Regions from separate parts of the Bradyrhizobium genosp. L genome, predicted to be linked through region 1. Evidence: predicted binding sites of a transcription regulator. Region 1 holds the regulator's gene; each other region holds the start of a gene.

The links. Region 1 encodes PhoB, which activates phosphate uptake and scavenging genes when phosphate is short. Its sites were predicted from a motif close to TGTCATNNANCTGTCAT; they were not measured.
Region 2: the regulator PhoB is predicted to act here: its motif matches at 1,943-1,959, upstream of ugpB (sn-glycerol-3-phosphate ABC transporter substrate-binding protein UgpB).
Region 3: the regulator PhoB is predicted to act here: its motif matches at 1,869-1,885, upstream of IC762_RS27015 (glycerophosphodiester phosphodiesterase family protein).
Region 4: the regulator PhoB is predicted to act here: its motif matches at 2,549-2,565, upstream of ppk2 (polyphosphate kinase 2).

Annotation. Positions count from the first base shown of each region.
Region 1 is NZ_CP061378.1:6,799,727-6,804,343, reverse strand. Features, by position in the region: gene pstA (phosphate ABC transporter permease PstA) at 1-104, shown strand, start outside; gene pstB (phosphate ABC transporter ATP-binding protein PstB) at 101-919, shown strand; gene phoU (phosphate signaling complex protein PhoU) at 1,024-1,740, shown strand; gene phoB (phosphate regulon transcriptional regulator PhoB) at 1,895-2,605, shown strand; gene IC762_RS32410 (GcrA family cell cycle regulator) at 2,781-3,296, opposite strand; gene IC762_RS32405 (aspartate aminotransferase family protein) at 3,811-4,617, shown strand, end outside.
Region 2 is NZ_CP061378.1:105,766-110,382, reverse strand. Features, by position in the region: gene ugpA (sn-glycerol-3-phosphate ABC transporter permease UgpA) at 1-521, opposite strand, end outside; gene ugpB (sn-glycerol-3-phosphate ABC transporter substrate-binding protein UgpB) at 601-1,920, opposite strand; gene IC762_RS00465 (CaiB/BaiF CoA transferase family protein) at 2,134-3,339, opposite strand; gene IC762_RS00460 (organic hydroperoxide resistance protein) at 3,501-3,926, opposite strand; gene IC762_RS00455 (MarR family winged helix-turn-helix transcriptional regulator) at 4,100-4,561, shown strand; gene IC762_RS00450 (GIY-YIG nuclease family protein) at 4,569-4,617, opposite strand, start outside.
Region 3 is NZ_CP061378.1:5,663,648-5,668,264, forward strand. Features, by position in the region: gene IC762_RS27005 (alpha-mannosidase) at 1-739, opposite strand, end outside; gene IC762_RS27010 (PRC-barrel domain-containing protein) at 903-1,442, opposite strand; gene IC762_RS27015 (glycerophosphodiester phosphodiesterase family protein) at 2,063-3,376, shown strand; gene IC762_RS27020 (DUF2652 domain-containing protein) at 3,518-4,617, shown strand, end outside.
Region 4 is NZ_CP061378.1:2,294,987-2,299,603, forward strand. Features, by position in the region: gene IC762_RS10620 (amino acid ABC transporter permease) at 1-266, shown strand, start outside; gene IC762_RS10625 (transporter substrate-binding domain-containing protein) at 432-1,310, opposite strand; gene ppk2 (polyphosphate kinase 2) at 1,549-2,481, opposite strand; gene IC762_RS10635 (fumarylacetoacetate hydrolase family protein) at 2,629-3,801, shown strand; gene IC762_RS10640 (Lrp/AsnC family transcriptional regulator) at 4,061-4,522, opposite strand.

The sequences.
Region 1 (4,617 bases):
ACTGGAAAGAGTTGGCCTGGAGCGGCGCATTGCTGATCACCATCACCGTGCTCGCGCTCAATATCGGCGCGCGCGTCCTCGGTGCCGAAAGGGCCGCAAAATGACCGAACTTTCCATGTCGACAACCGCCACCAGCCAAGTTCCGCAGGTGCCGCTGCCGGAGGCGCCGCCGAAGGTCACGGTGCGCAACCTCAACTTCTACTACGGCGAGCACCACGCGCTGAAGAACATCAACCTGACGCTCGGCACCAACCGCGTCACGGCGTTCATCGGCCCGTCCGGCTGCGGCAAGTCGACCCTGCTGCGCATCTTCAACCGGATGTACGACCTCTATCCGGGCCAGCGCGCGGTCGGCCAGCTGATGCTGGACCAGACCAACATCCTCGATCCCAAGCTCGACCTCAACCTGCTGCGCGCGCGGGTCGGCATGGTGTTCCAGAAGCCGACGCCGTTCCCGATGACGATCTACGAGAACATCGCGTTCGGCATCCGCCTCTACGAGAAGATCTCGAAGAGCGAGATGGACGACCGCGTCGAGAAGGCGTTGCGCGGCGGCGCGCTGTGGAACGAGGTCAAGGACAAGCTGAACGCGTCGGGCCTGTCGCTCTCCGGCGGCCAGCAGCAGCGCCTTTGCATCGCGCGCACCGTCGCGGTGCGCCCCGAGGTCATTCTGTTCGACGAGCCGTGCTCGGCGCTCGATCCGATCTCGACCGCCAAGGTCGAGGAACTGATCCAGGAACTGTCCGAGGACTACACGATCGCGATCGTCACCCACAACATGCAGCAGGCGGCGCGCGTCTCCGACAAGACCGCCTTCATGTATCTCGGCGAGTTGATCGAGTTCGACGACACCAACAAGATCTTCACCTCGCCGAGCGATCGACGCACCCAGGACTACATCACCGGCCGGTTTGGCTAGCGCACGATCCGGAACGCCGTGGACCGGCTTTCCGATGACATCATGCTCAAACAGGGACATGAGATCATGGTCCGGCATGGATCATGGTTGAAGGAGACCAAGCGATGGCTTCTGAACATACCGCCAAGGCATTCGACAGCGACCTGCAGGAACTGACCCGCCTGGTCGCCGAGATGGGCGGCCTCGTCGAACGCATGATCACCGAGTCCGTGGACGCCCTGATCCGGCGCGACGTCGCGCTCGGCAAGCGCGTGGTCGCCGCCGACATCGAGATCGACAATTTGCAGCGCGTCATCGAGGAGCGCGCGGTGTTGACCATCGCGCGCCGCCAGCCGATGGCGATCGACCTGCGCGAGATCGTCGGCGCGATGCGGGTCGCCACCGACCTCGAGCGGATCGGCGACCTCGCCAAGAACATGGGCAAGCGCGTTGCCGCGCTGGAGAGCGATTTCCAGCCGCTGAAGCTGATCCGCGGCCTCGAGCACATGACCGACCTCGTGCTGTCGCAGGTCAAGTCGGTGCTGGACGCCTATGCCGCGCACGATCTGCCGGCGGCGATGAACGTCTGGAAGGGCGACGAGGAGGTCGATGCGATCTGCACCTCGCTGTTCCGCGAGCTGCTCACCTACATGATGGAAGACCCGCGCAACATCTCGTTCTGCATCCATCTGATGTTCTGTGCCAAGAACATCGAGCGGATCGGCGACCACGCGACCAACATTGCCGAGACCGTGTTCTACATGATCGAAGGACAACAGATCACCGACAAGCGTCCCAAGGGCGACATGACCAATTTCGCCACCACGGTGCCGGGTAACTAGAGCATGATCCGGAAAAGTGTGAAGCGGTTTTCCGAAAAGATCATGCTCAAACAAAGAGCTAAAGCGCGATGACGATTCAACCCAATCTCATCGCGCTTTAGCGTTTCGGTTGGCGTCCGGGTAACGGATCATCCCACAGAGAGAACTTAGACCGATGAGCGCACGCATTCTGGTAGTCGAAGACGAGGAGGCGCTGACGACGTTGCTGCGCTACAACCTCGACGCCGAGGGCTACGATGTCGAGACGGTCGGGCGCGGCGACGACGCCGACACCCGGCTGAAAGAGCGCGTCCCCGATCTCGTGGTGCTCGACTGGATGCTGCCGGGCCTCTCCGGCATCGAGCTGTGCCGCCGCCTGCGGGCGCGGCCCGAGACCAAGCAGCTGCCGATCATCATGCTGACCGCGCGCGGCGAGGAGAGCGAGCGCGTGCGCGGGCTCGCCACCGGCGCCGACGACTACATCGTCAAGCCGTTCTCGGTTCCGGAGCTGCTCGCCCGGGTCAAGGGCCTGCTGCGCCGCGCCAGCCCGGAGCGGCTCGCAACCGTCCTGACCTATGGCGACATCGAACTCGACCGCGAGAAGCGCCGCGTCGCGCGCTCTGGCCGTCCGATCGATCTCGGGCCGACCGAGTATCGCCTGCTCGAATTCTTCCTCGAACATCCCGGCCGCGTGTTCAGCCGCGAGCAGTTGCTCGACAGCGTCTGGGGCCGCGACATCTACATCGACGAGCGCACCGTCGACGTGCATATCGGCCGCCTGCGCAAGCTGCTCAATCCCGGCCGCGAGCAGGACCCGATCCGCACCGTCCGCGGCGCCGGCTACGCGCTGGACGACCGTTTTGCGAAGGCCGAGCCGCAGCCGTAAGGCTGCGTGCGGCTAAACCGCACAAACTCCGTCGTCCCGGCGAAAGCCGGGACCCATAACCACAAATCTTGATTGTTTGAGCGCGCTGTGGCCGCAGCCTCGGCATAACCACATGCGCCGGTGGTTATGGGTCCCGGCTTTCGCCGGGACGACGTCATCAATGTATCGCTTGCGATTACTTGAGCTGCGGCTTGTTCGACGGCGATCGGCGACGATCGGCAGCCGGCTGATAGGCGATGCGCGAGTGGTGGGCGCAATAGGGCAGGCCGCCGAGCGCCTTGCCGCCGCAGAAGAAGAAATCCGGGCTCGAGGGATCGCCGACCGGCCAGTGGCAGGTCGCCTCGTTCAATTCCAGCAGCGACAGCCGCTGGCTCATCGGCACCACGTTGTCGTAGGCGATCGGATCCGGCTCCATCTCGACCTCGAAGGCGTGCGCCAGCGCGGTGTTGCCGCGCGAGACCGGGCGCGACACCCGCATCATGTGCTGGGCGGGGCGGGCCTTGCGTGGCCGCGGCGCCGCCGTCGAGGGTGCCTTGGCGCGGCCGGACAGGCCAAGCCGGTGCACTTTGCCGATCACGGCGTTTCGCGTCACATTGCCAAGTTCGGCTGCGATCTGGCTGGCCGACAGGCCGGATTCCCAGAGCTTCTTCAGCTGCTCGACGCGATCGTCGGACCAGGTCAATACCGTCATCGCATTCTTCCCTTCGCGGTGCGCCGGCCAGTCATCGGGGCGGCGCTGCGGGCCAAAATCGTCGTAAAAATCCCTGCGGTCAGAATCCCTTAACCCTCGCCGGGCGCTGTTGCGCCTGAACGTTCACGCGAGAAACAAAGGCTACTTAAAGGGGTCCAGTACTGCCGCACGAGATGTCGTACCCGACAGGCCAAACGCTACAATATGGCGTGACTCTGGCGCAAGAGTCCGCGGCCGCGCGTCCACATGTTCCCACACAGTTAAGCATTGCAGTGCGGTTTTTCCACCGCACCGGACTATCCCGGATTGCGCGCGTCTCGCTTCGCCGGGCAGTCGCCTCGGGGCGATTGACACGGACCGGCCGCAGCATAGAATGCCTGCCACGTGCCGCCCGCAAAGCGGCACGTTTTGTTTTCCGAAGCTGGCCGTTGCTGCGCCGGCGTCAAGGCGCGCGGCAATCGTCGGCATAAAACCGTCCGTGCAAACCGTCTGTGCCAACCCCTTAGTGATCGCCATGACCAACAGCGTCCCGTCGCATCTGCTCCCCGTCTTTGCCAGGGTCGATCTCGGCTTCGAGCGCGGCGAGGGCGCCTGGCTGATCGCAACCAATGGCGACCGCTATCTCGACTTCACCTCCGGTGTTGCGGTGAACGCGCTCGGGCACGCCCATCCGCACATGGTCAAGGCGCTGCAGGAACAGGCGACCAAGCTCTGGCACATGTCGAACCTGTTCCGGAGCCCGGACGGCGAAGTGCTCGCCGCGCGGCTCTGCGAGCAGAGCTTTGCCGACTTCGTGTTCTTCTGCAATTCGGGCGCGGAGGCGATGGAGGGCGTGATCAAGCTGGTCCGCCACTATCACTTCTCCAAGGGCCATGGCGAGCGCTACCGCATCATCACCTTCGAAGGTGCCTTCCACGGCCGTACGCTGGGAACGCTCGCAGCGACCGGCGCGGCCAAATATCTCGAAGGCTTCGGCCCGCCGATGGACGGCTTCGACCAGGTGCCGCACGGCGACATCGAGGCGGTGAAGAAGGCGATCGGGCCGCACACCGCCGGCATCCTGATCGAGCCCGTGCAGGGCGAGGGCGGCGTGCGCGGCGCGCCGCAGGCCTTCTTCAAGGCGCTGCGCCAGCTCTGCGACGAGCACGGCCTGCTGCTCGCCTTCGACGAGGTGCAGACCGGCATGGGCCGCACCGGCGAATTGTTCGCCTACAAGCGCACCGGCGTCGTGCCCGACGTGATGTCGCTGGCAAAGGCGCTCGGCGGCGGCTTCCCGATCGGCGCGGTGCTGGCGAGCGCCAAGGCCGCTTCCGGCATGGCG
Region 2 (4,617 bases), 710 kb from region 1:
AGGAAATTGTAGGAGATCTGCTTCCAGGCCGCAGCAAGGATGATCAGCATCGCCGCCTGGTCGCCGTTGAGCAGCGGATTCCAATCGACGCCCATGGCGCGCAGATAGCGCGCGAGCACGCCGAGCGAGGGGTGCAGCATGAATACCCAGAGCACGCCGACCACCGGTGGCGCGACCGCGTAGGGCCAGATCAGGAGCGTGCGATAGAGCGTCGAGCCGCGCAGCGGCTTGTCGGCCATCACGGCGAGCAGGAGTGCGAAGGAAAGTGAAGAGACCGCGATCGCGAACGAGAAGAAGAAAGTCCTGACGATCGTGGCGAAATAGGCGGGGTCCTTGAACAGTTCGAGATAGTTCTCGAACCAGACGAAGGTGGTGGAGAGGCCGAAGGCGTCCTGCAGCAGGAAGGACTGGATCACCGCCTGCGCGGCCGGCCAGTAGAAAAAGATCAGGACGATCGCAAGCTGCGGAGCAACCAGCGCGTAAGGCAGCAGCTTTGACTGGAAGATCGCTTGCTTTTGCATGATCTCGGGGAAATTGGCAGGCCGCGGGATGCGGCCTGCCGGTCTATCGTCTCAACGAAGGTCGTCTCAAGGCATCATGTCAGTGGACGGCGGTCTTTTCAAACTGCCGCAGCATCACGTTGCCCTTTTCGACGGCGGCGTCGAGCGCCTGCTTGGCGGTCTTCTTGCCGGCCAGCGCCTGCTCGATCTCCTCCGACCACATGTCGCGCAGCTGCACCATGTTGCCGAGACGCAGGCCGCGGGAATTCTCGGTCGGCGGCTTGTTGGTCAGTTCGAGCAGCGGGGTCTCGAGATAGGGCTGGTCCTTGTAGAAGCCCTCTTCCTTGGCTTTGGCGTAGGCCGCCTTGGTGATCGGCAGGTAGCCCGAGGCCTTGTGGATCCAGACTTGGCGGTCGGTGTCCGACAGGAAGGTCAGGAATTTGGCGACGCCCTTGTATTCCTCGGCCGACTTGCCGCCCATCACCCACAGCGAGGCGCCACCGATGATCGAGTTCTGCGGCGCGCCCTTGACGTCGGGATAATACGGCATCGGCGCCGCGGTGAAGTTGAACTTGGCCTGCGCCTTGACGTTGCCGAAGAACGCCGAGGAGGTGATGTAGATCGGGCATTCGCCCGAGGTGAAGCGGCCTTCGCCGGTGTTGGTGCGGCCGGCGTAGTCGTAGATCTTCTCCTTCTGCAGCTCGACCAGGTTCTCGAGATGCTTGACCTGCAGCGGGCCGTTGAACTCGAGCACGGTGTCGAAGCCGTCGAGGCCGTTGGCCTTGCTGGCGAGCGGCACGTTGTGCCAGGCCGAGAGCTGCTCGAGATTGACCCAGGTCACCCAGGAGCCGGAGAAGCCGCAGGTGGTGTAGCCGGCGGCCTTCAGCTTCTTGCCGTCCTCGAACACGTCCGGCCAGGTCTTCGGAATCTCGGCGATGTTGGCCTTCTTCAGCGCATCGAGATTGACCCACATCACCGTCGACGACGAGTTGAAAGGGAACGACAGCATCTCGCCCTTCGAGGTCGAGTAGTAGCCGGTGATCGCAGGCAGGTAGTTGTTGGGATCGAACTTCTCGCCGGCATCGGCCATCAGCTTGTAGACCGGTTTGACGGCGCCGGTGGCGGCCATCATGGTCGCGGTGCCGACCTCGAACACCTGCATGATGGCCGGTGCGTTGCCGGCGCGGAACGCGGCGATGCCGGCGTTCATGGTGTCGGCGTAACCGCCCTTGTAGGTCGGGATGACTTTGTAGTCGCTCTGCGAGGCATTGAAGTCGTTGGCGAGCTTGACGATGACGTCGTTATTGGCGCCGGTCATCGCGTGCCACCACTGGATCTCCGTCGCCGCGAGCGCGGGCGTAGCGCCGAAAGCCAGCGTAACCGCGACCGCCGCCGCAGCGCCAAAGTGCCGAAAAGCCATCAAAAACCCTCCCCTTGGGACCTGTCATCGAAGTGTTGTTGCGCCTAGCAGCGCCGGATGACGGCCAAATGACCCTATAAGCCACCCAATCGTAGGGGGGAAGGATGCTCCGGGGAAAGCGGTAAAAAAGGTGAAGCCGTTCAGTCGGCAGCGCGCGATGCAACGTCAGGCGCGACGTTGCACCGCATCGGCCCCGTAAGATTGCGGGGGTGGCTAGCGCTTGCGCGCGGGACCGCAGACCGCGCCTTTCTCAACCAGGCCGTTGATCTCGTCGATGGTGTAACCGAACTCGCCGAGCACTTCGGCCGTGTGCTGGCTGAACTTCGGCGGTGTGCGGCGCAGGTTCGGCTTGGTGCGTTCCATGCGAACCGGCGAAGCGACGCCCTTGTACCAATCCTTCTCGATGATGTCGCCGCGATGGATGGTATGCGGGTTGGTCAGCGCCTGGTCGATCTTCTGCACCGGTCCGGCCGGCAGTCCGGCAGCGAGCAGCCGGTTGCACAGCGGCTCGGCCTCGTGCTGACTGAATACCGCGGCGAGCTCGACACGCAGCGCATCGCGGTTGGCGATGCGGTCCTTGTTGCGGGCAAAGCGCGGATCGGTGCCGAGCTCCGGCTTTCCGATCTCCTTCGCGAGCTTGCGGAAGGTGCCGTCATTGCCGACGCCGATGAAGATGTTGTCGGTCTTGGTCGGGAAGATCGCGTAAGGGACGAGGTTCGGATGCTCGTTGCCGGTGAGCGACGGCGGCTTGCCATGCATGAAATAGTTCGCGGTGTGCGGATGCATGATCGCCAAACCTGTCTCGTACAGAGTGGTCTCGAGGAACTGGCCGAGGCCCGAGCGTTGCCGCTCCGACAGCGCCATCAGGATGCCGATCGCCGCATAAAGCCCGGTGGTGATGTCGACCAACGGGACGCCGATCCGCATCGGACCGCTCTCCGGCGAGCCGGTCGCCGCGATCATGCCGGTCATCGCCTGGATGATCGCGTCATAGCCGGGATTGCCGCCGCGCGGGCCGTCGGCACCGAAGCCGGAGATCCGGCAATGCACGAGGCGCGGAAATCTTGCGCGCAGCACCTCGTTGCCGATGCCCCATTTGTCGAGCGTGCCCGGCTTGAAATTCTCGATCAAGACGTCGGCGGTCTCGAGCATCTTCATTAGCACGGCGCGGCCGCCCTCGGAGGCGAGGTCGAGGCCGATCGAGCGCTTGTTGCGGTTGATGCCGACGAAATAGGCCGCGTCCTCCTCATGGAAGGGAGGGCCCCAGTCGCGCACTTCGTCGCCGGCCGGCGGCTCGACCTTGATCACGTCGGCGCCATGGTCGGCAAGGATCTGCGTGCAATACGGGCCGCCGAGCACGCGCGTCAGATCAATCACGCGCAGTCCGGTCATCGCGCCCGTCGCCGCTGGGGTATTCATGGAAAACAACCTTCGCTCTTGGGTTCGAAAAATGAGGTCCCAGAGCTAACGGTCTTCAGCCGGGGCAGCAATGCCCCCGTGTGCGCAGGCCCATGCGAACCGGCGTCTGAAAGCAAAATGGTCCGCCACGTTGCGCGGCGGACCATTGGTTGAGGCTCAATTTAGACGACGGTCAGCTTGACGTCGACATTGCCGCGGGTGGCGTTGGAATACGGGCACACATGGTGGGCCTTCTCGACCAGCGCTTCGGCCTCGGCGCGGGGCAGGCCGGGCAGGGAAACCGCGAGCTCGACGGCGAGGCCGAAGCCGCCTTCCGAACGCGGGCCGATGCCGACGGTTGATGTCACCGAGGTGTCGGCGGGAACCTTGGGACCACCCTGGGAGGCCACGAACTTCATCGCGCCGATGAAGCAGGCGGCATAGCCGGCTGCGAACAGCTGCTCCGGATTGTTGCCGGCGCCGCCGCCGCCACCGAGCTCCTTCGGGGTCGCGAGCTTGACGTCGAGTGCGCCGTCGAGGGTTGCCGCATGGCCGTCGCGGCCGCCGGTTGCCTTGGCACTGGTCTTGTAGAGCACGTTCACAGGCATGGTGATCTCCCAGGGGTTCGAACTTCGGGTTTGAATTCGACGGAGCATGTATTGCGCAAAACTATATTGTACACAATATGAATTATGCGGCCTCACATTTAATTGTTCGCAATTGAATCCGCGGTCCCGAGAGCCCAGAATGACCCGGAAACGAGATCGATTCGATGGGAATCATGGTCAGGAAACAGACGGCGGCCGACCAGGCGCTGCGGCTCGATAACCAGATCTGCTTTGCGGTCTATTCGACCGCGCACGCCTTCAACCGGGTCTACAAGCCGCTTCTGGACCGGCTCGGCCTGACCTATCCGCAATATCTGGTCATGCTGGCGCTGTGGGAGCGCGACGACGTGCCGGTGAAGGATCTCGGCGAACGCCTGTTCCTGGATTCCGGCACGCTGACGCCGCTGCTCAAGCGGCTGGAAGCCGCCGATCTGGTCAAGCGCACCCGCAGCACCGCAGACGAGCGGGTGATGCTGATCGCGCTGACTGCCCAGGGGCACGCGCTGCGGGAAAAGGCCAAGGCCGTGCCGCAGTCGATTCTCGCGGCATCTGCCTGCTCGGTCGGCGAGTTGCTGGCGATGAAGGACGAGATCGTGGCGCTGCGCGACCGGCTGAATGCGGTGCTGGGGGAGTAGGCGGCGGTTAGAGGCGCTTCTTGGTGAAAGCGCGGCCTGAGTGGCTCTTCAGGTAT
Region 3 (4,617 bases), 1.1 Mb from region 1:
GCGCTGCGGGCCACGTCGCGCGCTCCTCGGGATCGCAGACGTTGCAGACGCGGTTGAGATCGTGCAGCAGGCGGCCGGCCCAGGTGCGGTCCAGCGCCGGCTGACTTGTCTCGCCGACGGCGCCATATGACCGCGATTTGGTCGTGGGATCCCGATCGGCCTCGAGCTGGCGCAGCACGTCGTAATCGAAATAGAACGCGTGCGCTTCAGGATCGAAACGGCGCAGCTCGCACGCCACCAGCGCATAGGCCTGCGGGTCATTCCAATAGGCGCCGAACAGGCCGTCGCAGGCCACTTCGACATGAAAGCTCACGGTCTCGCCGCCGCGCGCCGGCTCAACAAGCGGCGCGGTGTGGCGGCCCGGGTTCAGCCCCTGCATCGAGCGTCCGTCGCGCCAAAGCAAGGCTTCCGAACGGCTGTCCCAATAGAGATCGACGCGCGAGCCGGCCCAGGCCGCCGGCACCTCGGCGGTCACCCGCACCCAATAAGTCGCCCACAACGGACCCAGCGTCTCGCCCAACGCGACTGGCCGATAGTCCAGCGCGAGCGCCTCGCCGAGGCTGATCCGTTCGGTGGGGCCGGCGATCTCGATCGAGGTAACCGGCGCGCGATCCGGATAGATCCTGCCCTGCAGCCGCTCCGCAAAGCGCTCCAGCCGGCGCCGCGTGTATTGCGGATAGCGCCCGCGAATCCGGGCCACCGCGGAATTGCTGCCGTCTCGATCCGTGTCGTCCGTCATGGTTCACCCGTGTCAGGGGATGAAGACCTAAGCCCGATTCGTTGAGGCTTGATTATAACGACGCGTAAAGTCCGGATCAGGGATTCACAACACGCGGCAACGGACGAAAAAGCGCGCCCGGCGACACCGGGCGCGCTTCTCCTTGCATCCGACGCGATGCACGTTACTCGGTCGCGTACTTGAACTCTGGCATCGCCTTCAGCTCGTCCTTGGTGGCGTTGAACGTCGCGTGGTCGGGATACCAGGGATTCGGCTTCGAGGCCGTCGCTGCGGGCGCCGCGCCCGTGGTGGTGTTGGTCGACATCTTGCTGCTGCCGGCGCCGGTGTTCGACGCGCTGGCGCCGGTGTAGGCGACCGGCTCGCTCGAGAACTTCACCTTGTCGAGCGGCACGGCGACCAGATGCTCGCCGACGCCAAGGAAGCCGCCGACGCCGATCACGACGGCCTTGATGCCGCCGCTCTTGTCCATCAGCAGATCGTTGATCGAGCCGACCTTCTCGTTGCTGTCGTTGTAGACGTTGAGACCGACGACCTTGGACGCGCGCCAGTCGCCCTGATACGAGGCCGACGACGTGCTCGTCGTGCTCGCCGGCGGCGACATGTTGGTCTTGTCACTCTTGGTGTCGGTCGGGGTCTGCGCAAACGCAACGGTCGCAAGCAGAGCGCTGCCGGCAACGCCGGCCATGATGGTTTTGATGAACATCGATGGGTTCTCCTCAGTTCGCCAAATCGATGCGTGAAGAACCCGTCATGTCGGCAAGCGTTCCTATCGGAACATGCGCTCAAACGCCGCCGTCGTCAGGAGGAACGCATCGCAGCAATTAGCAGTCGTGAAGGCTTCACGCCGGCTATTGCCAGGCGCAAGAGGCGTGTGGCACGCAAAATGCTTGGTTTGGGTGATGATGGCAGTATTGGTCATTTCGGCCATTTTCAGCGCCGGAATCGCGGTTGGCTACGGCATCCGCGACTTTATTTCGCGGCGGCGGCGCCGACGATTTAAGCAAGCGCAATGGCCGCAGACCTAGGCTCGCGACTGCGCGCGTTCCGCGGTCGCAGGCGCGACGACGCTTGAATAGAAGCCGTCGAGGCCAACCGCCATCCCCGGTTTTCCCTGCCCAGGCGATGCGGCAGTCATCGATCTGTCAGAGAATTGCGACAAGACAGGAGTACCGGCTAGGTTCGGCCGCGGAGGCGCGAAGCCGTGCCGCATCATCGAGAGATCGCAGGGGGGGTAGAGGCTTGGCCATGACGCACAATCGTTCACGTCTGAAAGCATGTGTCGGAGCGATGCTGTTGAGTACTGCGGCCTTGGCGTTTCTCCCGATGTCAGCGGCATCGGCGCAAACCGCCGCGGCGCCATCGGGCGCAAAACCCTTCCTGACCCTCGATGGCAAGGCACCGCTGGTGATCGGGCATCGCGGCGTGCCCGGCCTGATGCCGGAAGAGACCGAGGCATCCTACGAGCTGGCCGCGGCGCTCGGCACCGACTCGCTCGAAGAGGATCTGCACCTCACCAAGGATTGCATCCTGGTCGCGCGCCACAATCCCTGGCTCAGCGACAACACCAACGTGGCCGACGTCGCAAAGACCAATGCGGAGGTTGCCGGGCGCAAGCGCACCGTGCCGGGCGTGCTCGTCAAGGCACCGAAATCCGCGGCCGGCGGACCGGCCGAATACCCCACCGATCTGACCAATCCGGCCGACCCGAAATCGGTGTTGAAATCGCTGATCGTCGACGGCGAAGACCATACCAATGATTGGTCGATCACCGACTTCACCATGGCCGAGCTGAAGCAGTGGATCGCCGGCACCACCTATGATGCGGCCAATGAACGGCCGAAGGTGTTCAACGGCAAATTCCCGATCCTGAGCTTCCAGGAGATCGTCGATATCGCCAAGGCCAAGAGCAAGCAGACCGGACGCATCATCTCCGTCTATCCGGAAACCAAGAATCCGACATGGAATAACGCCCAGGCCATTGCAAACGGCTGCGGCGCGCCGGGCGGCCACCCGCTCGAGGACGCCCTGATCAAGATCATCAAGGACAACGGCCTCAACACCAAGGACGCTCCGATCATCGTCCAGAGCTTCGAGCCCGGCAGCCTGAAATACATGCGCGGCCATGGCCTCGAGACGCGGCAGGTCCAGCTGATCGACGGCAACGGCATCGACTTCAAGGCCGGCAAGGTGCTGCTCAACAACATCACCAATTCCCGTCCGTTCGACTGGACGGCTGCGGGCGACGCGCGGCTATACGATGCGATGGTGACGCCCGAGGGCCTCGCGGAGATCAAGACCTATGCCGACGGCATCGGTCCGTGGAAGATGTACATCGTGCCGGCCAAGATCTCGCCGTGGAAGGACAGCAACGCCGACGGCACGCCCTACAAGGGAACGATGCCGGAGGCATCGACGCAGGAAGCCACCAGCCTGGTTGCCGACGCGCACAAGCTCGGCCTGTTCGTGCACCCGTTCACCTTCCGCAACGAGAAGAAATATCTGGCCGGCGACTATCACGCCGATCCGACCCAGGAATTCCTGAAGTTCTTCCGTCTCGGCGTCGACGGCGTGTTCACCGACTTCACCAACACCGGTGTCGCGGCACGTGCTGCCTATCTTCGCGAACTGGGCTGGTAAGGCCTGGAACGTCGTGATTGCCAATCAGAGGCAGGCCGACGCACGGCCTGCCTCTTTTCTTTGGCCTCGACCGCGGACGGCGCGGTGTGACAAACTGCACCTCTGCACGATCGGGGCGAACCGATTGCGTTGGAGGACTTGATGCTTCCGAAGGCTGAATCGGCGTATTTCGCGATTGCCGACATCTCCGGCTATACCAACTTCCTCGCCGCGGTCGAGCTCGACCATGCGCAGGACATCATCGCCGATTTCATGGACACGGTGGTGAAGGCGCTGCGGCCGCCGTTTCGCCTCGCCAAGTTCGAGGGCGATGCCGCGTTCGTCTACGCGACCGGCGACAAGATCGACGGCTCGCTGCTGCAGGACGCGATCGAGGGCGCCTATTTCAAGTTCCGCCGGCGCATGCGCAGCGTTCGCCAGGCCTCGACCTGCGAATGCCAGGCCTGCGTCGCGATGGGCGATCTCGATTTCAAGTTTGTCGTCCATCACGGCGAGATGGTGAAGCAGAAGATGGGCGGACGCGAAGAGCTCGCCGGGCGCGACGTCATCCTCGTCCACCGGCTGCTCAAGAACACGCTCAGTGAGAAGATCGGCGGACGCGCCTACGCGCTCTACAGCGACGCGGCGATCCGCGCCATGGGCATCGATCCCCTGGCGCAAGGCCTCATCGCGCATCACGAAACCATCGACGTGATCGGCGACGTGGCCCTGTGGGCGCGCGATCTCGACGCCGCGTGGCGGCAGCACGACGCGCAAATCCGCAACGAAGTGACCCGCGAGAACGCATGCGCCACCTTCGCGTTCGATATCGCAGCACCGCGGCAGGCGGTGTGGGAATATCTCACCGTGCCCGGGCAATGGCGGCAATGGTGGGACGCCGACGACATCACCGAGGATTCGGGCAAGGGGCGGCGCGGCGTCGGCACCAGGAATCACTGCGCGCACGGCAAGACCACCAATATCGAGGAGACGCTCGATTGGCGCCCGGTGGATTACCTGACGGTCAGCATCGCGCTTCCCGTCCCCGGCGCGCCGCGGATCGTGGTGACCCGCGCCCTGCTCGACGGTCCGGACGGAACGACCCGCCTGGAAGTGCGGATCGCCAAGCCGAAGCCGAAAGACAAGGCGTTCGTCGAGGGCGCCGCGGCAAAGTACGGCGAACGCATGACCCAGGCGATCGCCGGCCTGCGCTCGATGGTCGAAGGCAGGCAGGCGGCGCCAGGCGCAGCGGAAGAGCCGAT
Region 4 (4,617 bases), 2.9 Mb from region 1:
TGATGCGGCTCGTGATCCTGCCGCAAGCGCTGAAGCCGATGATGGCGCCCTATGTCAACCAGTCGGTGACCCAGCTGAAGAACACCTCGCTGGTCTCGATCATCGCGGTGCCTGACCTCGTCTACAACGCGACCCTGATCAATGCGGATACCTACCGGCCGCTCGAGGTCTACACCATCGTCGCGCTGATCTATTTCGCGATCCTGTTCCCGTCGACCTTGGTGGCAAGGCGGCTGGAGCGCGGGCTGACGTATGACAAGGTGTGATCTCTCCTCTCCCTCTCCCCGTTCTTACGGGGAGAGGGTTGGGGTGAGGGGCCTCGATCCGGTGAGCAGTTCGCGGTTGTTGAGCCGTGTGCCTCGCCCCTCGCCCGGATCGCGATGCGATCCGACCTCTCCCCGCAGAAGGACGGGGAGAGGTGAAGAGCGCGGCTAGATACTCAACTCCACCGGCACATCCTCCGGCTTGACGCCCGCAAGCCCCAATCCCTTGACGAACCATTCGCGCATCTGGCCGATGCCGCGGTTGTAGTCGATCCACACCGAGAGGAAATCGCGCCAGCGCTTGTCCTGCTCGCGCCGCACCGCGGTGCCGCTCGCGATCGTCACCGAGGGCGAGGCGAGGATCTTGTAGGTGCCGAGGTTCGGATTCTTGGCGATCGCGGTCAGCCCGAGCACCAGCGCGTTGACGACGCAATCGACCCGCCCCGACGACATCTCCAGCATCACCTCGTCGCGCGACTTCAGCGACTTGATGGTCGCGTTCGGCGCAAAGCGCCGCGCCACCGCCTCGTTGGCCGAGCCGACGTCGACCGCGATCTTGACCTCGGGCTTGTTGATGTCGGCCCAGGTCTTGGCCTCCAGGCCCTTCTTCAGCATCGCGCCGAACGGATGCGGGAACACGAGGCTGGTGAAGTCGACCACCAGCGCGCGTTGCGGTGTCGGGTTGAGCGCGAAGCCGAGATCGATCTTGTTGGCCTGCAAGTCGAGGATGGAATTGCCGTAGGTCGATTCGACATATTCCAGCTTGACGTCGAGCAGCTTGGCGAGGTCGTTGGCCATCTCGATCGAGAAGCCTGACCAGGTGCCGGTGGCGAGGTCCTTGTTGAAATAGGGCAGCTCACCCGGCAGCACCGCGATCCGCAGCACCTTGTTGGCGCGGATGCGGTCGAGCGTGTTGTCGGCCTGCGCTTGTGCTGCGGCCGGCGTCGCCATCGCGGCCGCCAGCGCCGCGCCGCTGCCGATCCCGAGCGCATAACGCAGCGCATCGCGGCGATCTTCGGAAATTTTTACATCGTCGGATTGAGTCAAGAGAGGCCTCCCTGCAGCAAATCGGGCAAGCCTAGCGTCGGCGTTCGGTGGCAGCAATACCGCCGGCCTGCGCCATTAGTAGGCGAGGCGGGGGTACGATTGCCTGTCCCTGCACCGTCGTCATGGCCGGGCTCGTCCCGGCCATCCACGTCTTCCCCGTGCGGCACACGAAGACGTGGATGCCCGGGACAAGCCCGGGCATGACGCGTGACAGGAGCGCAGATCGCGTACGCCTCGATCAATACCTTCCCGGCACATACATCTCCGGCGGGATCGGGCCGCGGTGGTAGTCGGGATTGTGCACCCGCGGCGGCAGCACCACCGGCGTGTGGGTGACCGGCTGATAGGGGACCTGGCTCAGCAGATGCGAGATGCAGTTGAGCCGGGCGCGCTTCTTGTCGACGGCGTCGACGATCCACCAAGGCGAGTCCTGCAGGTGCGTGCGCTCCAGCATCGTCTCCTTGGCCTTGGTGTACTGCTCCCAGCGGCTGCGCGCCTGCACGTCCATCGGGCTCAGCTTCCACTGCTTCAGCGGATCCTGGATCCGCATCGTGAAGCGGAACTGCTGCTCGTCGTCGGTGATCGAGAACCAGTATTTTAAGAGGATGGTGCCGGAGCGGATCAGCATGCGCTCGAATTCCGGCACCGACTTGAAGAACTCCTCGTACTGCTCGTCGTTGCAGAACCCCATCACCTTCTCGACGCCGGCGCGGTTGTACCAGGAGCGGTCGAACAGCACGATCTCGCCGCCGGCCGGCAGATGCGAGACGTAGCGCTGGAAATACCATTGCGTGCGCTCGCGCTCGTTCGGCGCCGGCAGCGCAGCGATGCGGCAGATCCGCGGGTTGAGCCGCTGGGTGATGCGCTTGATGACGCCGCCCTTGCCGGCGGAATCGCGGCCCTCGAACAGCACCACGACCTTCTTCTTCTCGTGCTGCACCCAGTCTTGCAGTTTCACCAGCTCGCCCTGCAGCCGCAGCAGCTCGTGGAAATAGAACTTGCGGTCGAGCGCCGGCTTGCCGGTGCCTGTCTCGTGCTCGAGCTCGTCGAGGCGCATGTCGTCGAGCTCCAGCTCGAGCTCCTCGTCGAGGCTGTCGGCCATTTCCTGGTGGATGCGGGCGCGCAGCGCTTCGTCACGGGCGGCTTCGTCGGTCGGATTGGAGGCAGTCATGGAAGGTCCGTCTTTCAGTGTGTTAGATGGAGCGGACGGGAGCATTGACGGCCCATGTTACCCGTGTGTGACATTGTCATGACGGGTGTTTCACGCAGGCCGCAGGACTGTGCTAACAAGCGCTAACAAGATCAAAAGGAGACGCCGATGATTTCGCTCACGCCCCAAGATGTCCTGCCGGAAGACGGCGCCAGCGGCACGCTGGTCGGGCGGGTCTGGCTGCCGCAGGCTGGCGGCCCGGCCGTTGTGGCGGTGCGCAATGACGGCGTGTTCGACGTCACCGCCCGGTTCCCGACTGTCAGCGCGCTCTGCGAGGAGGCGGACCCCGCCGCCGCGCTGCGCGCGACCAGGGGCGAACGGATCGGCGATCTCGCCGGCATCCTCGCCAACACGCCGCCCGACAGTCGCGACGCATCGAAACCGCATCTGCTTGCCCCGGTCGATCTTCAGGTGCTGAAGGCTGCGGGCGTCACCTTCGCGATCTCGATGCTGGAGCGCGTGATCGAGGAGCGGGCGCGCGGCAATCCGTCCTCGGCGGAAGCGATCCGCGCCGAGGTGGTGCGGCTGGTCGGCGACGATCTGTCGAAGCTGAAGCCCGGCTCCGACCAGGCGATGAAGCTGAAGCAGGTGCTGATCGAGCAGAACGCCTGGAGCCAGTATCTCGAGGTCGGCATCGGCCCCGACGCCGAGGTCTTCACCAAGGCGCCGACGCTGTCGTCGGTCGGCACGGGCATGGACGCCGGGCTGCATCCGAAGTCGACCTGGAACAATCCGGAGCCGGAGGTCGTGATGATCGTCTCGTCGGCCGGCAAGATCGTCGGCGCCGCGCTCGGCAACGACGTCAACCTCCGCGACTTCGAGGGCCGCTCGGCGCTGTTGCTGTCGAAGGCCAAGGACAACAACGCCTCCTGCGCGATCGGCCCGCTGCTGCGGCTGTTCGATGCGACCTTCTCGCTCGACGACGTCAGGAAGATGGATGTCGGCCTCACGGTGAAGGGCGCCGACGGCTTCGTGCTCGAAGGCCATTCCTCGATCTCCAAGATCAGCCGCGACCCGACCGACCTGGTCGCCCAGACCATCGGCCCCGTGCACCAATACCCCGACGGATTTGCCCTCTTCCTCGGCACGATGTTCGCGCCGGTGAAGGACCGCGACGCCAAGGGCGAAGGCTTCACCCACAAGCGCGACGACATCGTCACCATCGCAGCCCCGCAGCTCGGCAAGCTCGTCAACCGCATGCGCAGCAGCGACGAATGCGAGCATTGGACGTTTGGGGTGGGGGCGCTGATGAAGAATCTGGCGCAGCGGAAGCTGCTGTGATCGATTGCCCGCCGGTCGCAGGGGCGCTCTGCCAAAATATCGAAAAACAACCCCATGCAAAGGAGCCGGCGGCTGTCGGCGTTCGAGATGGCGGCTTGACACGTCGGGCAACTCAGCGCTACTATTCCATTATTCCGAAGTTGTGCGGTACCCGCGCCGGTGATGACGGCGGTTGCCTCGCGAGCGGCTGACAACAATCTCGCCTTCGCCGGGACGACGGCTAAATTTTGGCGCGTGCGAATCTGCCAACGAACGCCATTCACACCGGCAGCGCCGTCGAATATTTCACCTGGCTCAGCGCAAAGCTCGACTCGATCGAGGCAATCCCGTCGAGCCTCGTCAGCTTGTTTTTCAGAAACGCCTCATACGACGAGAGGTCGGCGGCGACGACGCGCAGCAAATAGTCGCGGTTGCCGGTCATCAGGTAGCACTCCAGCACCTCGTCCCATTTGGAGATCGCGCGCGCGAAGCGGTTGAGGTCCTCCTCCTTCTGCCGGGCGAGCTTGATCGAGATGAAGACGCTCACATGCAGTCCGAGCGATTTCTGGTCGACGGTCGCGATGTAGCGCGAGATCACGCCGCGCTCTTCGAGCAGCTTCACCCGGCGATGGCAGGGCGACACCGATAGCCCGACCTTGTCGGCGAGCTCCTGCATGGTCATGCGGCTGTCGGTCTGCAGCAGGCTCAGGATCTTGCGGTCGATGGCGTCGAGGGCAGGCATTGGGATGAACTCGCTGGTGGAGGCGGGATCATGGGAATTTATCCCAATTTTTCCTGTGCTGTCGCGTGAAATTGAGATTTTCGCCGGCCCCCGCG